DNA from 3 places in the Paenibacillus sp. W2I17 genome. Region 2 is predicted to be linked to each of the others. Evidence: a T-box and tRNA genes for the amino acid it is inferred to sense, from the RefSeq annotation. Region 2 holds a T-box; the other regions hold tRNA genes.
The links. The T-box of region 2 lies ahead of ileS (isoleucine--tRNA ligase). A T-box ahead of a tRNA ligase gene usually reads a tRNA of that ligase, here a tRNA-Ile.

Region 1 (6,588 bases), 2.5 Mb from region 2:
CGTGCATCTGCCAGAATGGCTTCCCCGCCTAACTTGGCAGCATCCATGCCGTTCAGGTTAATGTTGATGAATGAAGCTTCCGGATGTTGAAAAGCAGAGCGGGATGCCGTCGTAAAATCGGAGAAACGAGTACCGACGCCGATCACCACATCCGCTTCTCTCGCCAGCCTGTTGGCTGCTAGAGAACCTGTAACCCCGATGGCCCCCACATTCAGTGGGTGGTCCCAAGAGACTGCGCTCTTGCCCGCCTGCGTCTCGGCGATCGGAATACCAAATGCCTCGGCGAATTCCACGAGCTGGACGGATGCCTCAGAGTACAACACACCGCCACCTGCAACGAGCAGCGGCTTTCTGCCTCGGGCAATCTGCTCCGTTGCCCGCTCAATGGCTGCCTGTACCGGGGGGCGACGATCCAGATAATGTACTTTGCGGGCAAAGAACGATTCTGGATAATCGTATGCCTCTGCCTGTACATCCTGCGGCAGTGCGAGCGTTACTGCTCCTGTCTCTGCTGGATCGGTTAGCACACGCATCGCCTGTGTAACAGCAATCATCAACTGTTCGGGACGAACAATGCGATCCCAGTACTTGCTGACGGCTTTGAATGGATCAGTGGCTGAGATCGTATAGTCACTGCTCACTTCTAACTGCTGAAGTACCGGGTCCGGTTCCCGTGTAGCAAAGTTATCTCCTGGAAGCAATAAAACCGGAATCCGGTTCACCGTTGCAGTAGCTGCCGCTGTAATCATATTCAAAGCACCAGGTCCAATGGATGTAGTACATGCATAGATCTGTCTACGGTTCTTCTGCTTGGCATAAGCCGCTGCCGTATGCACCATGCCTTGTTCGTTCTTGCCTTGCATATACGTCAGGCTTCCCGGACTGCGCTCCAGCGCTTCTCCAATGCCTGTTACATTGCCATGTCCAAAAATACCGATGATTCCCTTCACAAACTTGGTTTCCACCCCGTCAACCGAGATATATTGCTGATCCAGGTATCGAAGCAGTGCCTGAGCCATCGTTAGTCGAATTGTTTTCATGAATTGATCGCCGTCCTTTCCTTTACGAGTTAAGCGCTTAATCTACGTTAAGTTTAAGCGCCTTACCCCTAAAGGTTAAGCGCTTAATTGATATGGTATTACAGGTTAATGATTTACGCAAGCTATTTTTGTAAGCGTTTTTATGAAATGTGGTAAAGAAAAGATATTCTTGTGTTCGAACATGTGTTAGACCTTCTCTATTTGAACACTTCCACAATGACTAAGAACAGACTTAAATGAGGGGGAATTCATGGTGAGGATGGGATACATGCTAAAGCCAAATAATCCGTAATCTTCGTATACTACAATCGCCCATATACCTATGAAAGCAAAAAAAGAAAGAGACGGTGAGTACCGTCTCTTTCTTTTGCAATATATAAGCGGGTGATGGGAATCGAACCCACGCTATTAGCTTGGAAGGCTAAAGTTCTACCATTGAACTACACCCGCATAACAACAATCGGGATGACACGATTTGAACATGCGACCCCCTGGTCCCAAACCAGGTGCTCTACCAAGCTGAGCTACATCCCGTTATCTATACCGGCGAGAGGACTCGAACCTCCACGGTTTCCCACTCGATTTTGAGTCGAGCGCGTCTGCCATTCCGCCACGCCGGCAAAATATGAAGTTATAATGGCGCGCCCTGAGAGATTCGAACTCCCGGCCTTTTGATTCGTAGTCAAACGCTCTATCCAGCTGAGCTAAGGGCGCAAATATTGGAGCGGAAGACGGGAATCGAACCCGCGACCCTCGCCTTGGCAAGGCGATGCTCTACCGCTGAGCCACTTCCGCAAATAAAGAATGCGCGTGGAGGGACTTGAACCCCCACGTCAAAGACGCTAGATCCTAAGTCTAGTGCGTCTGCCAATTCCGCCACACGCGCATATAATGGTGAGTCATGAAGGGCTCGAACCTTCGACACCCTGATTAAAAGTCAGGTGCTCTACCAACTGAGCTAATGACTCATAGAAAAACTGGTGGAGGATGATGGATTCGAACCACCGAACCCGTACGGGAGCAGATTTACAGTCTGATGCGTTTGGCCGCTTCGCTAATCCTCCAGGATTACATGGTGCCGGCGAGAGGACTTGAACCCCCAACCTACTGATTACAAGTCAGTTGCTCTACCAGTTGAGCTACACCGGCGTATTACATGGTGTTATAAATGGTGGCTCGGGACGGAATCGAACCGCCGACACGAGGATTTTCAGTCCTCTGCTCTACCGACTGAGCTACCGAGCCTTACTACATTAAAAAAAATGGCGGAACCGACGGGATTCGAACCCGCGATCTCCTGCGTGACAGGCAGGCATGTTAGGCCAACTACACCACGGTTCCAGATCACTTTCTCAAGGAAAGTATAATTGCGGGGGCAGGATTTGAACCTGCGGCCTTCGGGTTATGAGCCCGACGAGCTACCGGGCTGCTCCACCCCGCGTCGTTATAAAGTTATATGGTGGAGGCTGAGGGGATCGAACCCCCGACCCTCTGCTTGTAAGGCAGATGCTCTCCCAGCTGAGCTAAGCCTCCATATTATGACCCGTAGGGGATTCGAACCCCTGTTACCTCCGTGAAAGGGAGGTGTCTTAACCCCTTGACCAACGGGCCTTACTGGCTCCCCGAACAGGGCTCGAACCTGTGACAACTCGATTAACAGTCGAGTGCTCTACCAACTGAGCTATCAGGGAATGGTGGAGCCAAGCGGGATCGAACCGCTGACCTCCTGCTTGCAAGGCAGGCGCTCTCCCAGCTGAGCTATGGCCCCATACTCTGGTGTATTTCATTGTTGTGGTCTTGCTATGGGCCCTGGTGGACTCGAACCACCGGCCTCACCCTTATCAGAGGTGCGCTCTAACCAACTGAGCTAAGGGCCCTTATCAATTTTCGAAAAAAAATACCCCAATGGGGTTTCGCTTGGCGGCGTCCTACTCTCCCAGGACCCTGCGGTCCAAGTACCATCGGCGCTAGAGGGCTTAACGGTCGTGTTCGGGATGGGTACGTGTGGAACCCCTCCGCCATCGCCACCAAACGCATAGCTTACATTTCAGAGTTGTTGTTCTCTGAAAACTAGATTCGAAACGAAACATGCGAATTACAACTTGCTATTGGATAAGCCCTCGACCGATTAGTACTGGTCAGCTCCATGCATTGCTGCACTTCCACCCCCAGCCTATCTACCTCGTCGTCTTCAAGGGGTCTTACATACTGGGAAATCTCATCTTGAGGGGGGCTTCACGCTTAGATGCTTTCAGCGTTTATCCCGTCCGTACATAGCTACCCAGCGGTGCTCCTGGCGGAACAACTGGTACACCAGCGGTACGTCCATCCCGGTCCTCTCGTACTAAGGACAGCTCCTCTCAAATTTCCTACGCCCACGACAGATAGGGACCGAACTGTCTCACGACGTTCTGAACCCAGCTCGCGTACCGCTTTAATGGGCGAACAGCCCAACCCTTGGGACCTACTTCAGCCCCAGGATGCGATGAGCCGACATCGAGGTGCCAAACCTCCCCGTCGATGTGGACTCTTGGGGGAGATAAGCCTGTTATCCCCAGGGTAGCTTTTATCCGTTGAGCGATGGCCCTTCCATGCGGTACCACCGGATCACTAAGCCCGACTTTCGTCCCTGCTCGACTTGTAGGTCTCGCAGTCAAGCTCCCTTATGCCTTTGCACTCTTCGAATGATTTCCAACCATTCTGAGGGAACCTTTGGGCGCCTCCGTTACTCTTTAGGAGGCGACCGCCCCAGTCAAACTGCCCACCTGACACTGTCCCCGCACCGGATTACGGTACCAGGTTAGAACCTAGATACGATCAGGGTGGTATCCCAACGTTGCCTCCACACAAGCTGGCGCTCATGCTTCAAAGGCTCCCACCTATCCTGTACAGATCGTACCCAAATTCAATATCAAGCTGCAGTAAAGCTCCATGGGGTCTTTCCGTCTTGTCGCGGGTAACCTGCATCTTCACAGGTATTAAAATTTCACCGGATCTCTCGTTGAGACAGCGCCCAAGTCGTTACGCCATTCGTGCGGGTCAGAATTTACCTGACAAGGAATTTCGCTACCTTAGGACCGTTATAGTTACGGCCGCCGTTTACTGGGGCTTCGGTTCACAGCTTCGGGATTGCTCCCTAACCACTCCCCTTAACCTTCCAGCACCGGGCAGGCGTCAGCCCGTATACTTCGCCTTACGGCTTCGCACAGACCTGTGTTTTTGCTAAACAGTCGCTTGGGCCTTTTCACTGCGGCCCCCTCGTGCTATTCACACTACCGGGGCACCCCTTCTCCCGAAGTTACGGGGTCATTTTGCCGAGTTCCTTAACGAGAGTTCTTCCGCGCGCCTTAGAATACTCTTCTCGCCTACCTGTGTCGGTTTGCGGTACGGGCACCATCACCTGGCTAGAGGCTTTTCTTGGCAGTGTGAGATCATGACCTTCGCTACTATAATTTTCGCTCCCCATCACAGCTTAGCCTTACAATGTGCGGATTTGCCTACACATCAGCCTCACTGCTTAGACGGACATCCATCAGTCCGCGTCACTACCCTACTGCGTCCCCCCATTGCTCATAACGGCTTACGGTGGTACAGGAATTTCGACCTGTTGTCCTTCGACTACGCCTTTCGGCCTCGCCTTAGGTCCCGACTTACCCTGAGCGGACGAGCCTTCCTCAGGAACCCTTAGGCTTTCGGCGGATCAGATTCTCACTGATCTTTTCGTTACTCATACCGGCATTCTCACTTGTATAATGTCCAGCGCTCCTTACGGTACACCTTCAACCCTTATACAACGCTCCCCTACCCCTGATGCAAAGCATCAAGCCATAGCTTCGGTGGTGTGTTTAGCCCCGTTACATTTTCGGCGCAGAGTCACTCGACCAGTGAGCTATTACGCACTCTTTCAATGGTGGCTGCTTCTAAGCCAACATCCTGGTTGTCTGTGCAACTCCACATCCTTTCCCACTTAACACACACTTGGGGACCTTAGCTGATGGTCTGGGCTGTTTCCCTTTTGACAATGGATCTTAGCACTCACTGTCTGACTCCCGGAAGTAAGTCTATGGCATTCGGAGTTTGACTGAGCTTGGTAACCCTTGCGGGCCCCGCACCCAATCAGTGCTCTACCTCCACGACTCTGTTTTCCGAGGCTAGCCCTAAAGCTATTTCGGGGAGAACCAGCTATCTCCGAGTTCGATTGGAATTTCTCCGCTACCCCCACCTCATCCCCGCATTTTTCAACATGCGTGGGTTCGGGCCTCCAGTGCGTGTTACCGCACCTTCACCCTGGACAGGGGTAGATCACCCGGTTTCGGGTCTACGTCCACGTACTAAGTCGCCCTATTCAGACTCGCTTTCGCTGCGGCTCCGGCTCTTCACCTTAACCTTGCACGGGAACGTAACTCGCCGGTTCATTCTACAAAAGGCACGCCATCACCCCTAAAACGGGCTCTGACTTTTTGTAAGCACACGGTTTCAGGTTCTATTTCACTCCCCTTCCGGGGTGCTTTTCACCTTTCCCTCACGGTACTGCTTCACTATCGGTCGCTAGGAAGTATTTAGCCTTGGCAGATGGTCCTGCCGGATTCATACGGGGTTTCACGTGCCCCGCACTACTCGGGATCCGTCTCGGAGGGAACAGACTTTCAATTACAGGGCTTTTACCTTCTTTGGCGGGCCTTTCCAGACCTCTTCGTTTAACCGGTTCCTTTGTAACTCCATGTGAGACGTCCCACAACCCCAAAGAGCAAGCTCTCTGGTTTGGGCTTCTCCGCGTTCGCTCGCCGCTACTGACGGAATCACTATTGTTTTCTCTTCCTCAGGGTACTTAGATGTTTCAGTTCCCCTGGTATGCCTCTGCACAACCTATGTATTCAGTTATGAGTAACTGGAAATTACCCCAGCTGGGTTTCCCCATTCGGACACCCCCGGATCAAAGCTTGCTTACAGCTCCCCGAGGCAGTTTCGTTGTTCGCCACGTCCTTCATCGGCTCCTAGCGCCTAGGCATCCTCCGTGTGCTCTTAGTAGCTTAACCATATCGCTCGTGTTCGAGCTGTCACTCCGCTTGGTTTGCTTGCGCAAATCCAAAAGTTGTTCCATTTCGATCACTCGCTCATGCAATCTACCGTTTTTATTGAAACTTGTTTAACACAAGTTCAGCTAAAAAGGAATGTTCTAATTCGCGTTTGTTTCGTTTCGATATCTAGTTTTCAAAGAACAAGCTCCATGCAAAAGCAAGCTGTTTGAGAGTTTGAGCTCTCAAAACTGAGCAACGAGTGAGTGTTTTGCAGCTAAGCTGCATATTTGAATGTTTCCGTTGCAGGAAACGATTCTCCATAGAAAGGAGGTGATCCAGCCGCACCTTCCGATACGGCTACCTTGTTACGACTTCACCCCAATCATCTATCCCACCTTCGGCGGCTGGCTCCTTGCGGTTACCCCACCGACTTCGGGTGTTATAAACTCTCGTGGTGTGACGGGCGGTGTGTACAAGACCCGGGAACGTATTCACCGCGGCATGCTGATCCGCGATTACTAGCAATTCCG
Region 2 (6,588 bases):
TATCCTGTACAGCACGAACCACTTCACGGACCCAGCCTTCCTGTTCCAATGCTGGCGTGATTTCGGTATTGAGTGCAACCGTCAGACCGTAACCTGATGCAGAAGCAAAACCTGATTTGGCCTGTTTATCAACCAATAATTCTTCGCTTGTCACTTGCAGCTCTTCGCCTTCCGGAGAAACGATGTTCAGCACACCCTCCGAAACCACTTTACGCGTCTCATCGGCCGACATTCCCTTGAAGAAGTTTTGCAGGAATCCTACGTTTTTACCGTATTTCTTACCTGCAACTTTCAGGTTCAGCTTCAATGTAAAGTCAACGAATTCCGCGTCATTATGCTCCGTACGGATTCCTTTTACATTGATCTCTTCCTTGATGATCTCTTCATAACTTGCCAGGTCAAACCCTTTATCCAGGGAAACAATCAATTCGGACAGCGGCTGACGTGTCTTGATGCCTGTTTCGTTACGAACGTTACGGGCAAGTTCAACCACGCGGCGAGCCGTCTCCATATCCTGTTCCAGTCCTGCATCAATCAGCGCTTCGTTAGCTACCGGATAGTCTTCCATGTGCACACTCTCACCTGTTGCAAGGTTTAGATAGATGTCTTCTGCCAGCATCGGTGTGAACGGAGCAACCAACTTCGCAGTAGTCACCAGTACCTCAGTCAATGTACGGTAAGCGTCCAGTTTATCCTCTGTCAGGCCACTTCCCCAGAAACGGTCACGGGAACGACGGATATACCAGTTACTCAACTCATCAACAAATGCTTCAATCGCTTTGGAAGAGTTCAGATAGTCGTTAACCAGCAACGCTTTTTCTACAACCAGGATCAGGCTGTTCAGTCTCGACAGAATCCAGCGATCCAGCTTGTGTGCGGACAGTTGGAACGGGTGCTCCTGTGGATCAAATCCATCAATGGTAGCATAAAGCGTCAGGAATGCATGGGTGTTAACCAGCGTATCCACCATTTTGGATTTGGCTTCGCCTACGATACCTTTGGAGAAACGTTTGCTGTTCCACGGTGCACTGTCAGACAACAAAGCCCAACGGAATGCATCTGTACCGTATTCTTCAATCACTTCCCAAGGATCGATAACGTTACCTTTGGATTTGGACATCTTCTGTCCGTTCTCGTCAAGAACGTGTCCTGTAGCCATAACCGCTTTGTAAGGCGCTTTGCCTGTCAAAAGGGTGGAAACTGCCAGCAAGCTGTAGAACCAGCCACGTGTCTGGTCAATTCCCTCACAGATCATATCAGCAGGATACTGCTGTTCGAATACTTCTTTATTTTCAAATGGATAGTGCTGCTGGGCAAACGGCATGGAGCCGCTGTCGAACCAGACATCGATCACTTCCGGTGTACGTTTCATCTCATATTTGCCACAAGAGCTCATGACTTTAACGTCATCCACATACGGTTTATGCAATTCAAGATTCTCAGGCACATCACCTACCGCACGAGCACGCAATTCTGCAATGCTGTGTGGAGCAAATTGTTCGCCAGTCTCCTCGCACACCCAGATGTTCAGCGGAGTTCCCCAATAACGATCACGGCTGATGTTCCAATCCACCAGATCCTCGAGGAATTTCCCGAAGCGACCTTCACGAATGTGACCCGGATACCAATCCACTTCACTGTTGTTGGCAATCAATTGGTCCTTGATGGCTGTCGTTTGGATAAACCAGCTGTCCATTGCATAGTACAGAAGCGGTGTATCACAACGCCAGCAGAATGGATAGCTGTGCTCATATTTTTCTTTGCTGAACAAACGTCCATGCTCAGACAGATATCGCACGATATCAATATCACAATCCTTCACGAAACGTCCGGCAAAGTCAGTAACCTCAGCGACAAATTTGCCTTCCAAGTCCACCATGTTCACAAAGCTGATCCCATTCTCACGGCATACACGGTAGTCATCTTCACCATGGGCAGGAGCCATGTGTACGATACCCGTACCACTTGCATCTGTTACAAAGCTTGCACCCAGAATGATGTTGGCCTTCTCAGCCTGTACGTAGTTGAACGGAGGATCATACGTTTTGCCAACCAGATCGGCACCTTTCAGTGCACCGATGATCTCATACTCACCCTTGGTATCTTTCATCACTTTCTCAACCAGATTGGTTGCCATGATGTACACTTCATCACCTTGACGAACACGGGAGTAGTCCATATCCGGATTCACGGCAAGTGCAACGTGTGAAGGCAGTGTCCAAGGTGTTGTCGTCCAAGCCAGTACAAATTCTCCGCTGTCATTCAGTTTGAATTTCGCTGTAGCACTCAGGTCTTTGACGTCTTTGTACCCTTGTGCAACTTCATGGGAACTCAGTGTTGTCTGGCAAGATGGGCAATACGGACTCACACGGTGACCACGATACAACAGGCCTTTCTCATGGATCGTCGCCAGGATGTTCCATACACTCTCGATGTAGTTGTTATCAAGGGTGATATACGGGTTATTCATATCCGTCCAATATCCGATACCTTCTGTCAAATCACGCCATTGTTGCTCGTACTCGAATACGCTCGCTTTACATTCGTTAATAAATTTCTCCACGCCATAATCTTCGATTTCCCACTTGTGGGAGATACCAAGCTTCTTCTGTACACCCAGTTCTACAGGCAGACCATGTGTATCCCAACCTGCTTTACGAACGACACGGTAACCCTTCATCGTGTTATACCGTCCAACGAAATCCTTGATTACCCGTCCCAGTACGTGACCAATATGCGGTTTACCGTTCGCTGTAGGCGGCCCTTCATAAAATACGAAGTTTGGTTTGCCCTCCCGGTTTTCGATGGATCTTTTGAATGTATTCTCCGTTTTCCATTTATCTAACACGCGTAATTCTCTGGCACGTGCCTTCTCTTTGACGTCAACTCGTTGCATGATGATTATCTTCCCTTTCTTTGGTTGGATTGTGGACCGTCCACAAAAAGCGTTTCAATCCCCCTAAATCCCCCTTACCAAGGGGGACCCCATAGGCGCTCCGCCCTCTGGACACCCGGGATGGGGGTCGTTGGGGGATCTGTGGTGCTTATCGGCGAGGGGTGGATGTGCGTAGTGGCGGCCATTATGCGGCTGTTCCCTGCGTGAACGCCGCATGGCCTTACCGCGAGGCGGGTGTTGCCGGGTGCTTCGCTTTCCCGGCGGGCGGTCTCTCTCCCTGAGGTCCCTTCGGGCCTCATGGGCGTTCGCCTTTTTTGGACACAAAAAAGCCCCGTCCCTGGAAAGGGACGAGGCTATACTCGCGTTACCACCCTAATTCTGTTCATCACAAACCACATCCAGGCAAGCCTGGGTATGCTCTGTCATCAACAGCGCTTATGCCCCGCTATACTACTGCAGGGTGCCGTTATAACGTACGGCTTACGGTTCGGCTTACACACGGCAATCAAGATCACCGCTTCAGCGTCACTTCTCCGGGGAGATATTCGGCTATAACTCATCCATTGGTTTGCACCAACCACCAACTCTCTGAGGGATGAGATCATAACGTACTGAACCCGTCATGGAATCACTATTCATTATGAATATAGTTATAGCCTCTTTGCAGACAAAAGTCAACCAGGCGAGAGACTAATAAATTTCTTTCATCTCCCGCTCACGGTCACGCACTTCCTGCTCCCGGCTCTCCAGCACTTCCCAACCATCCTGAGTCAACAGTTCAAGCTGCGCTTCAACAAGCGTGCGGAAACGGGCACGATAAATCGATGCCTGCTTTTTCAGTTCTTCCACTTCCAAAGCAATTTTACGCGATTTTCCCAGCGATTCGTTCACGATCCGGTCTGCATTTTTCTCTGCTTCCTTCACGATCAACTGCGCTTCTTTCTTCGCATTGTTCTTCACATCATCAGCAGCTTCCTGCGCAATGATGATCGTTTTGCTAAGTGTCTCTTCAATCGTGGCAAAATGATCCAGTTTTTCCTGAACGGACAGCAACTGATTGCTCAGCTCTTTGTTCTCGCGAATGACGCCTTCGTAATCTTTGATGACTTGATCCAGGAATTCATTGACTTCATCCTCGTCATACCCGCGCAAACGTCGGGAAAATTCCTTGTTGTGTATGTCCAGCGGCGTTAATGGCATGCTGTCCACCTCCTGTTAAAGTTCCTTCCCGTCCAGAGAAGGTTTGCAGCAAATGGGTACCACCCATGGGGCCGTATCGTTGATGCCTAACCTCGGCAACGTATACGGAATGCAGGATCAGAATTGCATCCTCCAACGTTCATGTAAAGCTTTGACTTAATGTATATCGGATACACCGCGTATTTTCTACACCTTTATGATAAACATTTCGACAAGAAAGCGGATTTTCCTGCAACAGACTCAGGCAAATTTGCCGATTTTCACTCGGCAGCGCCCTTTTTTGGTCATCCCATCCTGTTCCATAACCTTGAAACGGCCAAATCCCTGTATGGATACGACATCACCCGCTTTTAGCGATTTGGAGGGATCTTCCTCGACTTTCCAGTTCACACGGCAGCGACCAGCTTTGATCGGCACCAGCACTTTACTGCGACTAAGCCGATACACATCTGCGCAGATTCCATCCAAACGAAGAGAAGCGACCGTAATGTCCATCGTCTCCAGTTTACTCTCTGACCATCGCATCTGATCCAAAGGAAGTAACTCTGTGAACACATGTAACCGATGCACCTGATTCAGTTGAAGCGATAAAAAAGCGCCGGTTTCCGCCGCCACCACTGTATGGCAACCGTCCTCCAGCACTTGGATATCCCCGATCTTTCCACGTTTCATCCCAAGCCCGAGCAGGGAACCCATATAGTCCCCATGCTCCAGCTCTGAGATTTTCTGATCATCAGACGTGATACTGAGCACCTGCATTCCCATATCCTCATCATCCAGATACATATAATCAGGTGCAACCAGCGCACGCTTGCGTTCAGCAGCCTCGTAACCACCATCCAGACGAATCTGAACATCATTACGGCGATTGGCAAGAGTCTGTAATATAAAAACCTGTCTTGGATCAAGAAAGTCAGTTAGCTTCATGTCATGATACTTACCTGCCTGCTCAACCCAATCCGAAGCCTTATCTACAAAATCCCGCTCATCATGGCTAAAATGTTCGTAAATTTCACCGCTCATCTATGTTCACCCTACCCTAATATACAAAATACCGAAGTATGGAGATCAGCCCATTAAGCGCGAGTTGCAGAACGATCAGCGCCACAATTGGGGAAATATCCAGCACACCGAACAAAGGGGGGATAAATCGACGGAATGGTCTTAGATATGGCTCCACTAATTTGCCCAACCATTCACCGATGAAGCTTTCCCGCGCATTGGGAAGCCAAGACATCAATATGTAGACAATGACCATGTAAAAGTAAATCTGGTATAACGTGTACAACACGCTTTCAATCTGATACAAAAGTGGCTCACCTCATTCTGTTATAATCTTGCTCGCTGTCAGCCAGTATTTCCGTAATTGAGCCCTGAATTTCAACCGTATCTGGCGTACAGAGAAAAATGTTTCCGCCGATTTTGGAAATACCGCCACCCAATGCATATACCGTGCCACTCAAAAAATCAATAACGCGCAGCGCTTGGTCCTGGCGAATTCGTTGCAAGTTCACCACAACGGTACGATGCGAACGCAGATGGTCGGCAATTTCCTGAGCCTCGTCATAAGAACGCGGTTCATACAGGACAACTTTAACATTTTTCTGGGAATGAATGCTCACCACATTATTCCCCCTTTGGTTTCTACGTTTATCGAGACTGGAGGTTTCAGCTTCCTGATGTTCAGACTCATTTTCCTCCTGCGCAGCCATTCGTTCACGTTCCACAATCTCTTCCTCTTCCTGAAGTCCGAGGAAATTCATAAATTTATTCATTACGCCCATCGTGAACCCTCCTCTTTTCCTACGAGAATCGATCCTAGCCGTACCCAGGTTGCCCCTTCTTCAATGGCCACTTCAAAATCATTGGACATCCCCATCGACAGCTCAGTCAATGGCTCTGCTGTAAGGGCTTGTCCATTCAATTGATCTCTCAGCTCACGCAATCCACGAAATACGGGACGCGTCAGCTCCGGATCTTCCTCATGAGGTGCCATGGTCATCAGGCCGACGACCTTGAGATTGTTGAACGAACGAATATCACGCAAAAAAGAACTTGCCTGTTCAGGCTGTAAGCCATACTTGCTCTCTTCACCCGAAATATTCACCTGCAAAAACGTTTCCACTTGTGTGCCAAGTGAAGCTGCTTTCTTATCCAACTCCTTCGCCAATGACAAACGATCCAGTGAATGTATGTAACGAAACTTGCCAATCACGTCTTTCACCTTGTTCGTCTGCAAATGACCGATAAAATGCCAGGTACCCTTTTGACCAAAAGCTTCCCATTTGGCCTGTGCATCCTGCCACCGGTTTTCTCCAATATGCTCAAGACCATGATTCAGCACCGATCCCGTTGTTTCAAGTGAGACATATTTCGTGACCGCAATCACATTCACATCATCACGATGACGGTTACTGCGCCGACATGCGTCCTCGATCTTCTGATTTACCTGTTGAATACGCTCCTCCAATGACACAGAGGGTCACCTCTCT
Region 3 (6,588 bases), 2.5 Mb from region 2:
TGGCCATCTGCTGGCATTACAGATCATCCCCCATGCGGCATTGATCGATAACCGACGTGATCAACACAGGAATCTGTTTTTCTCGAATATCCCTTATCATCTGGGACGTAGCAAACGCATGAATCCTCATATCTGGCAAACCAACGTTGAGTTGTTGATGCAAGCGAGCCCGGACCTCATACTCTGTAATGAGTACGAAGCCTATACGTTAAAAAGAACACTGCAGCGAATTGCTCCTACCATCGTTATCCCATGGAAAGGATTGAGCTGGCGGGAACACTTCGTACAAGTTGCCTCCATTGTGGGACAGCAACAAGATGCTCAGCTGTGGTTGGAGCAGTATGATGACAAAGTAGCCCATGCCAAAGAGCAGCTTAGTCATCTAATGGGTAAGGATACGGTCTCCATCATTCATATCATGATGGGTCATCTGTTAATCTACGGGCGACGCAATGGGGGCGCTGTTCTATATAACGACCTGGGCTTGTCCCCTTCACACGATTTGCTTCCAGGGCAAGTCTATCGTGCATTGGATGAACAGGAGTTGCCTCAAATGGTTGGAGATCGCATGTTACTGATTGTGGACCAGGACTCAGAATCCCAGCAACGTTGGCATAAACTACAACATACTCAGCTATGGCAACAATTGATGCCCGTGCAGAACAAGCATGTATATCTGCTAGATGAAATGCCTTGGTTGGATTATTCACCATATGCTCATGATCAAATTATTGATGAAACCATCAAACTTTTTCGTGGCACTCAGCACATTAATCCATGACTGGATAGCACAGAAGGCTATGTCTCCCCCAACATGAGACCGCTACAATATAAAGTGTACTGAGAATCAATATCATTAGAAACACAGGGGGATTATGATGTACAAACAGCATTATGTCAAAATAACGGGGATCCTGTTCATACTCGCCATGTTACTTGTTGCGTGTGGGCAGACACCTGCAAGCACTTCGCAGCAATCTGCAGATGGCGTAAAATCAGCTGCGGGGACAGATGGGGACTCATCCACTGAATCAGCTACTAAGACCGTGGAGAGCGCCAATGGCAGCAAAGAAATCCCGGCACATCCCGAACGGATTGTGTCCATTAATATGGAGGACATTCTCCTCTCCTTGGAGGTACCACTGGTACTTGCTACACCTATTGGCCGGCAAGATTACCTGAATGAGCAACTTGAAGCCCAAGGCGTGGGTGTCGAACCCATTAATGAAAGTGTCAATTTTGAAGCTGTAGTCAGCGCCAATCCGGACCTTATTATTGCCAATGCCAGTTTGGATGCCAAAATTCTCGAACAACTCGAGAAAATCGCGCCTACGATCACTTATGATCGCCGTAATTGGCAGGAATCTATCGTACAGGTAGCTACTGCACTGGATATTGAAGAGCGGGCTGAACAGCTTTTACAAAAAAATAAAGATCAGGTAACTGAAGCTCAGAAGCTCGCAGCCGATATCACCAAGACCAAACCTACAGCTGCATTCCTGCGCCTGGAAGAGAAAGATATGCGTTTGTTCTTCTCGTCCATTCCATCCACGCCATTCCCAGCTTCTAGTTATGTAGGAGCGGGTTATGAAATTGGATTCACTCCCGATGCTCTCGTTACCAAACTCGAGGCGGAGAATCCGGATCGGATGAATGCCAGTATCTCGGTTGAGCTTTTGCCTGAAATCAAAGCAGACTATCTGTTTATCGTGTCTATTAGTTCAGATGGGTCAGCTGAAGCGTTGCAAAAAACAAAAGATGAACTCAACGAAATCCAGCAACTCCAAGTATGGAAAGGCCTACCCGCTGTCCAGAATGGTCATGTCTATGTCCTCAATGCTAAGAAATGGCTCATTGATGGCCCCATTGCCGAATCGCTCAAACGTAATGAAATACTCGAAGTTCTTGGAGTATCTGCTCCATAATAGTAAACATACCTTCTGTTTCATCCACAACAAACAAAAGGAGATTCACCAAATTTTCGGTGGATCTCCTTTATATTTAATATTCCATATGGTCTCATTCAGCACTTCTTCATTCCAGTAATTCTTCATTCACATCAGGCTTCTAATATATTTTAAAGTTTTGGGCTGTTTCGATCCCAAGCGCACTCTGGATAAACGTATTAGCCACTTTCTCTACAGGTACAGGATTAAATCCAATAAAGAAATCCTTATATTTTTCCGCCGACTCTACAAACAGATTAGGACTAACCGAATTCAAACGAATGCCTCTTGGCAACTCATACGCTGCCGCTTTGGCAAACGAATCAATAGCCCCATTGACCATAGCGCTTGATGCGCCTTTCTCAATAGGGTGGTCTTGTATAATGCCACTGACCAGCGTGAAACTCCCCTTGTCGTTAATATAATGCTGACCAATCAATACGATATTAACCTGCCCAAGCAGTTTTCCCTGCACGCTAATCATATTGCTCTCAGGTGTAAGTTCTTCGAGTTTCGCATAATGGGTCTGGCCGGCCGACACAATGACGTAATCAATATTTCTCACCGTTTCAAAGAGAGTAGTAATACTCTCTGTCGAAGTCATATCCACCTGAACATCCCCGGATTGTCTACCTGCTGTAATAACCTCAACGGAATAATCTCTCAGTTTCGCAACAACAGCTTTACCTAACGTTCCGTTTCCGCCAATGACCAGAGCTCTTTTCATTACTGTTTGTCCTCCTTTATAAATAAATGCCGTTAATCAGATACGAATTGTTCTATTTATTAAAACAAAGATTTCATCCTTAATCAAATGACAATTGACCCTATTTTAAATAGATTACACTTATTCTTTTTAACACAAAAAAAAGCCCTTGCTATAAGCAAAGACTCTTCTATATGTTACTAGGAAGCGGGTGATGGGAATCGAACCCACGCTATTAGCTTGGAAGGCTAAAGTTCTACCATTGAACTACACCCGCAAATAAAAAAATCGGGATGACACGATTTGAACATGCGACCCCCTGGTCCCAAACCAGGTGCTCTACCAAGCTGAGCTACATCCCGATATATATGAAAATAATGGCGCGCCCTGAGAGATTCGAACTCCCGGCCTTTTGATTCGTAGTCAAACGCTCTATCCAGCTGAGCTAAGGGCGCAAATATTGGAGCGGAAGACGGGAATCGAACCCGCGACCCTCGCCTTGGCAAGGCGATGCTCTACCGCTGAGCCACTTCCGCAAAACATATGGTGCGGTCGAGAGGACTCGAACCTCCACGGGGGGTTAGCCCACACGGACCTGAACCGTGCGCGTCTGCCAATTCCGCCACGACCGCAAAATATAATGGTGAGTCATGAAGGGCTCGAACCTTCGACACCCTGATTAAAAGTCAGGTGCTCTACCAACTGAGCTAATGACTCGTAATGAAATGGCTGGGGATATAGGATTTGAACCTATGCATGACGGAGTCAAAGTCCGTTGCCTTACCGCTTGGCTAATCCCCATTAAAAAATCATGGGGCGATCGAGGGGAATTGAACCCCCGAATGCCGGATCCACAAACCGGTGCGTTAACCACTTCGCCACGATCGCCATAGAGTAAGCCATTCATCCACTAAGAGAATCTTAGTATTAACAATTTTACTTGTAATATACATTCTATCACAAATTCAGATGTAAATACTAAAAATGGTGCCGGCGAGAGGACTTGAACCCCCAACCTACTGATTACAAGTCAGTTGCTCTACCAGTTGAGCTACACCGGCACGGTGTATATTTAATTAAAAAATGGCGGAACCGACGGGATTCGAACCCGCGATCTCCTGCGTGACAGGCAGGCATGTTAGGCCAACTACACCACGGTTCCAGATCACTTTCTCAAAGGAAAGTATAATTGCGGGGGCAGGATTTGAACCTGCGGCCTTCGGGTTATGAGCCCGACGAGCTACCGGGCTGCTCCACCCCGCGTCGTTATAAAGTTTATATGGTGGAGGCTGAGGGGATCGAACCCCCGACCCTCTGCTTGTAAGGCAGATGCTCTCCCAGCTGAGCTAAGCCTCCATATTATGACCCGTAGGGGATTCGAACCCCTGTTACCTCCGTGAAAGGGAGGTGTCTTAACCCCTTGACCAACGGGCCTTGCTAAAAAATTATCTGGCGGAGAGAGAGGGATTCGAACCCTCGAGACGCTTGTGACGCCTACACGATTTCCAATCGTGCTCCTTCGGCCAGCTCGGACACCTCTCCATATGGCTCCCCGAACAGGGCTCGAACCTGTGACAACTCGATTAACAGTCGAGTGCTCTACCAACTGAGCTATCAGGGAATGGTGGAGCCAAGCGGGATCGAACCGCTGACCTCCTGCTTGCAAGGCAGGCGCTCTCCCAGCTGAGCTATGGCCCCATACACTGTGTATTTCTTGTTGTGGTCTTGCTATGGGCCCTGGTGGACTCGAACCACCGGCCTCACCCTTATCAGAGGTGCGCTCTAACCAACTGAGCTAAGGGCCCTAATATATATCCCTTATTCCTTGGCAAGGGGGGCAAAAAAAATACCCCAAAGGGAAATCGCTTGGCGGCATCCTACTCTCCCAGGACCCTGCGGTCCAAGTACCATCGGCGCTAGAGGGCTTAACGGTCGTGTTCGGGATGGGTACGTGTGGAACCCCTCCGCCATCGCCACCAAACGCATAGCTTACATTTCAGAGATCGTTCTCTGAAAACTAGATTCGAAACGAAACATGCGAATTATCACTTGCTATTGGATAAGCCCTCGACCGATTAGTACTGGTCAGCTCCATGCATTGCTGCACTTCCACCCCCAGCCTATCTACCTCGTCGTCTTCAAGGGGTCTTACATACTGGGAAATCTCATCTTGAGGGGGGCTTCACGCTTAGATGCTTTCAGCGTTTATCCCGTCCGTACATAGCTACCCAGCGGTGCTCCTGGCGGAACAACTGGTACACCAGCGGTACGTCCATCCCGGTCCTCTCGTACTAAGGACAGCTCCTCTCAAATTTCCTACGCCCACGACAGATAGGGACCGAACTGTCTCACGACGTTCTGAACCCAGCTCGCGTACCGCTTTAATGGGCGAACAGCCCAACCCTTGGGACCTACTTCAGCCCCAGGATGCGATGAGCCGACATCGAGGTGCCAAACCTCCCCGTCGATGTGGACTCTTGGGGGAGATAAGCCTGTTATCCCCAGGGTAGCTTTTATCCGTTGAGCGATGGCCCTTCCATGCGGTACCACCGGATCACTAAGCCCGACTTTCGTCCCTGCTCGACTTGTAGGTCTCGCAGTCAAGCTCCCTTATGCCTTTGCACTCTTCGAATGATTTCCAACCATTCTGAGGGAACCTTTGGGCGCCTCCGTTACTCTTTAGGAGGCGACCGCCCCAGTCAAACTGCCCACCTGACACTGTCCCCGCACCGGATTACGGTACCAGGTTAGAACCTAGATACGATCAGGGTGGTATCCCAACGTTGCCTCCACGCAAGCTGGCGCTCACGTTTCAAAGGCTCCCACCTATCCTGTACAGATCGTACCCAAATTCAATATCAAGCTGCAGTAAAGCTCCATGGGGTCTTTCCGTCTTGTCGCGGGTAACCTGCATCTTCACAGGTATTAAAATTTCACCGGATCTCTCGTTGAGACAGCGCCCAAGTCGTTACGCCATTCGTGCGGGTCAGAATTTACCTGACAAGGAATTTCGCTACCTTAGGACCGTTATAGTTACGGCCGCCGTTTACTGGGGCTTCGGTTCACAGCTTCGGGATTGCTCCCTAACCACTCCCCTTAACCTTCCAGCACCGGGCAGGCGTCAGCCCGTATACTTCGCCTTACGGCTTCGCACAGACCTGTGTTTTTGCTAAACAGTCGCTTGGGCCTTTTTCACTGCGGCCCCCTCGTGCTATTCACACTACCGGGGCACCCCTTCTCCCGAAGTTACGGGGTCATTTTGCCGAGTTCCTTAACGAGAGTTCTTCCGCGCGCCTTAGAATACTCTTCTCGCCTACCTGTGTCGGTTTGCGGTACGGGCACCATCACCTGGCTAGAGGCTTTTCTTGGCAGTGTGAGATCATGACCTTCGCTACTATAATTTTCGCTCCCCATCACAGCTCAGCCTTACGATGTGCGGATTTGCCTACACATCAGCCTCACTGCTTAGACGGACATCCATCAGTCCGCGTCACTACCCTACTGCGTCCCCCCATTGCTCATAACGGCTTAAGGTGGTACAGGAATTTCGACCTGTTGTCCTTCGACTACGCCTTTCGGCCTCGCCTTAGGTCCCGACTTACCCTGAGCGGACGAGCCTTCCTCAGGAACCCTTAGGCTTTCGGCGGATCAGATTCTCACTGATCTTTTCGTTACTCATACCGGCATTCTCACTTGTATAATGTCCAGCGCTCCTTACGGTACACCTTCAACCCTTATACAACGCTCCCCTACCCCTGATGCAAAGCATCAAGCCATAGCTTCGGTGGTGTGTTTAGCCCCGTTACATTTTCGGCGCAGAGTCACTCGACCAGTGAGCTATTACGCACTCTTTCAATGGTGGCTGCTTCTAAGCCAACATCCTGGTTGTCTGTGCAACTCCACATCCTTTCCCACTTAACACACACTTGGGGACCT

Region 1: it has a tRNA-Ile gene. The T-box ahead of ileS (isoleucine--tRNA ligase) is inferred to sense a tRNA for this amino acid. The anticodon was not compared.
Region 3: it has a tRNA-Ile gene. The T-box ahead of ileS (isoleucine--tRNA ligase) is inferred to sense a tRNA for this amino acid. The anticodon was not compared.

What each region holds. Positions count from the first base shown of each region.
Region 1 covers NZ_JAUSXM010000001.1:4,280,819-4,287,406, forward strand. The annotation lists gene iolD (3D-(3,5/4)-trihydroxycyclohexane-1,2-dione acylhydrolase (decyclizing)) at 1-1,040, opposite strand, end outside; tRNA gene QF041_RS19185 (tRNA-Gly) at 1,420-1,490, opposite strand; tRNA gene QF041_RS19190 (tRNA-Pro) at 1,501-1,574, opposite strand; tRNA gene QF041_RS19195 (tRNA-Leu) at 1,582-1,660, opposite strand; tRNA gene QF041_RS19200 (tRNA-Arg) at 1,678-1,754, opposite strand; tRNA gene QF041_RS19205 (tRNA-Gly) at 1,761-1,835, opposite strand; tRNA gene QF041_RS19210 (tRNA-Leu) at 1,846-1,926, opposite strand; tRNA gene QF041_RS19215 (tRNA-Lys) at 1,933-2,008, opposite strand; tRNA gene QF041_RS19220 (tRNA-Tyr) at 2,019-2,104, opposite strand; tRNA gene QF041_RS19225 (tRNA-Thr) at 2,114-2,189, opposite strand; tRNA gene QF041_RS19230 (tRNA-Phe) at 2,210-2,285, opposite strand; tRNA gene QF041_RS19235 (tRNA-Asp) at 2,304-2,381, opposite strand; tRNA gene QF041_RS19240 (tRNA-Met) at 2,408-2,481, opposite strand; tRNA gene QF041_RS19245 (tRNA-Val) at 2,498-2,573, opposite strand; tRNA gene QF041_RS19250 (tRNA-Glu) at 2,580-2,651, opposite strand; tRNA gene QF041_RS19255 (tRNA-Asn) at 2,656-2,731, opposite strand; tRNA gene QF041_RS19260 (tRNA-Ala) at 2,733-2,808, opposite strand; tRNA gene QF041_RS19265 (tRNA-Ile) at 2,844-2,917, opposite strand; rRNA gene rrf (5S ribosomal RNA) at 2,956-3,072, opposite strand; rRNA gene QF041_RS19275 (23S ribosomal RNA) at 3,149-6,076, opposite strand; rRNA gene QF041_RS19280 (16S ribosomal RNA) at 6,382-6,588, opposite strand, start outside.
Region 2 covers NZ_JAUSXM010000001.1:6,777,396-6,783,983, reverse strand. The annotation lists gene ileS (isoleucine--tRNA ligase) at 1-2,896, opposite strand, end outside; T-box leader at 3,237-3,529, opposite strand; gene QF041_RS30130 (DivIVA domain-containing protein) at 3,587-4,096, opposite strand; gene QF041_RS30125 (YlmH family RNA-binding protein) at 4,337-5,119, opposite strand; gene QF041_RS30120 (YggT family protein) at 5,136-5,405, opposite strand; gene QF041_RS30115 (cell division protein SepF) at 5,413-5,880, opposite strand; gene QF041_RS30110 (YggS family pyridoxal phosphate-dependent enzyme) at 5,871-6,572, opposite strand; gene pgeF (peptidoglycan editing factor PgeF) at 6,579-6,588, opposite strand, start outside.
Region 3 covers NZ_JAUSXM010000001.1:4,242,615-4,249,202, forward strand. The annotation lists gene QF041_RS18915 (helix-turn-helix domain-containing protein) at 1-781, shown strand, start outside; gene QF041_RS18920 (ABC transporter substrate-binding protein) at 876-1,925, shown strand; gene QF041_RS18925 (short chain dehydrogenase) at 2,068-2,673, opposite strand; tRNA gene QF041_RS18930 (tRNA-Gly) at 2,859-2,929, opposite strand; tRNA gene QF041_RS18935 (tRNA-Pro) at 2,941-3,014, opposite strand; tRNA gene QF041_RS18940 (tRNA-Arg) at 3,031-3,107, opposite strand; tRNA gene QF041_RS18945 (tRNA-Gly) at 3,114-3,188, opposite strand; tRNA gene QF041_RS18950 (tRNA-Leu) at 3,197-3,284, opposite strand; tRNA gene QF041_RS18955 (tRNA-Lys) at 3,294-3,369, opposite strand; tRNA gene QF041_RS18960 (tRNA-Gln) at 3,379-3,453, opposite strand; tRNA gene QF041_RS18965 (tRNA-His) at 3,465-3,540, opposite strand; tRNA gene QF041_RS18970 (tRNA-Thr) at 3,638-3,713, opposite strand; tRNA gene QF041_RS18975 (tRNA-Asp) at 3,737-3,814, opposite strand; tRNA gene QF041_RS18980 (tRNA-Met) at 3,842-3,915, opposite strand; tRNA gene QF041_RS18985 (tRNA-Val) at 3,933-4,008, opposite strand; tRNA gene QF041_RS18990 (tRNA-Glu) at 4,015-4,086, opposite strand; tRNA gene QF041_RS18995 (tRNA-Ser) at 4,103-4,194, opposite strand; tRNA gene QF041_RS19000 (tRNA-Asn) at 4,198-4,273, opposite strand; tRNA gene QF041_RS19005 (tRNA-Ala) at 4,275-4,350, opposite strand; tRNA gene QF041_RS19010 (tRNA-Ile) at 4,384-4,457, opposite strand; rRNA gene rrf (5S ribosomal RNA) at 4,517-4,633, opposite strand; rRNA gene QF041_RS19020 (23S ribosomal RNA) at 4,708-6,588, opposite strand, start outside.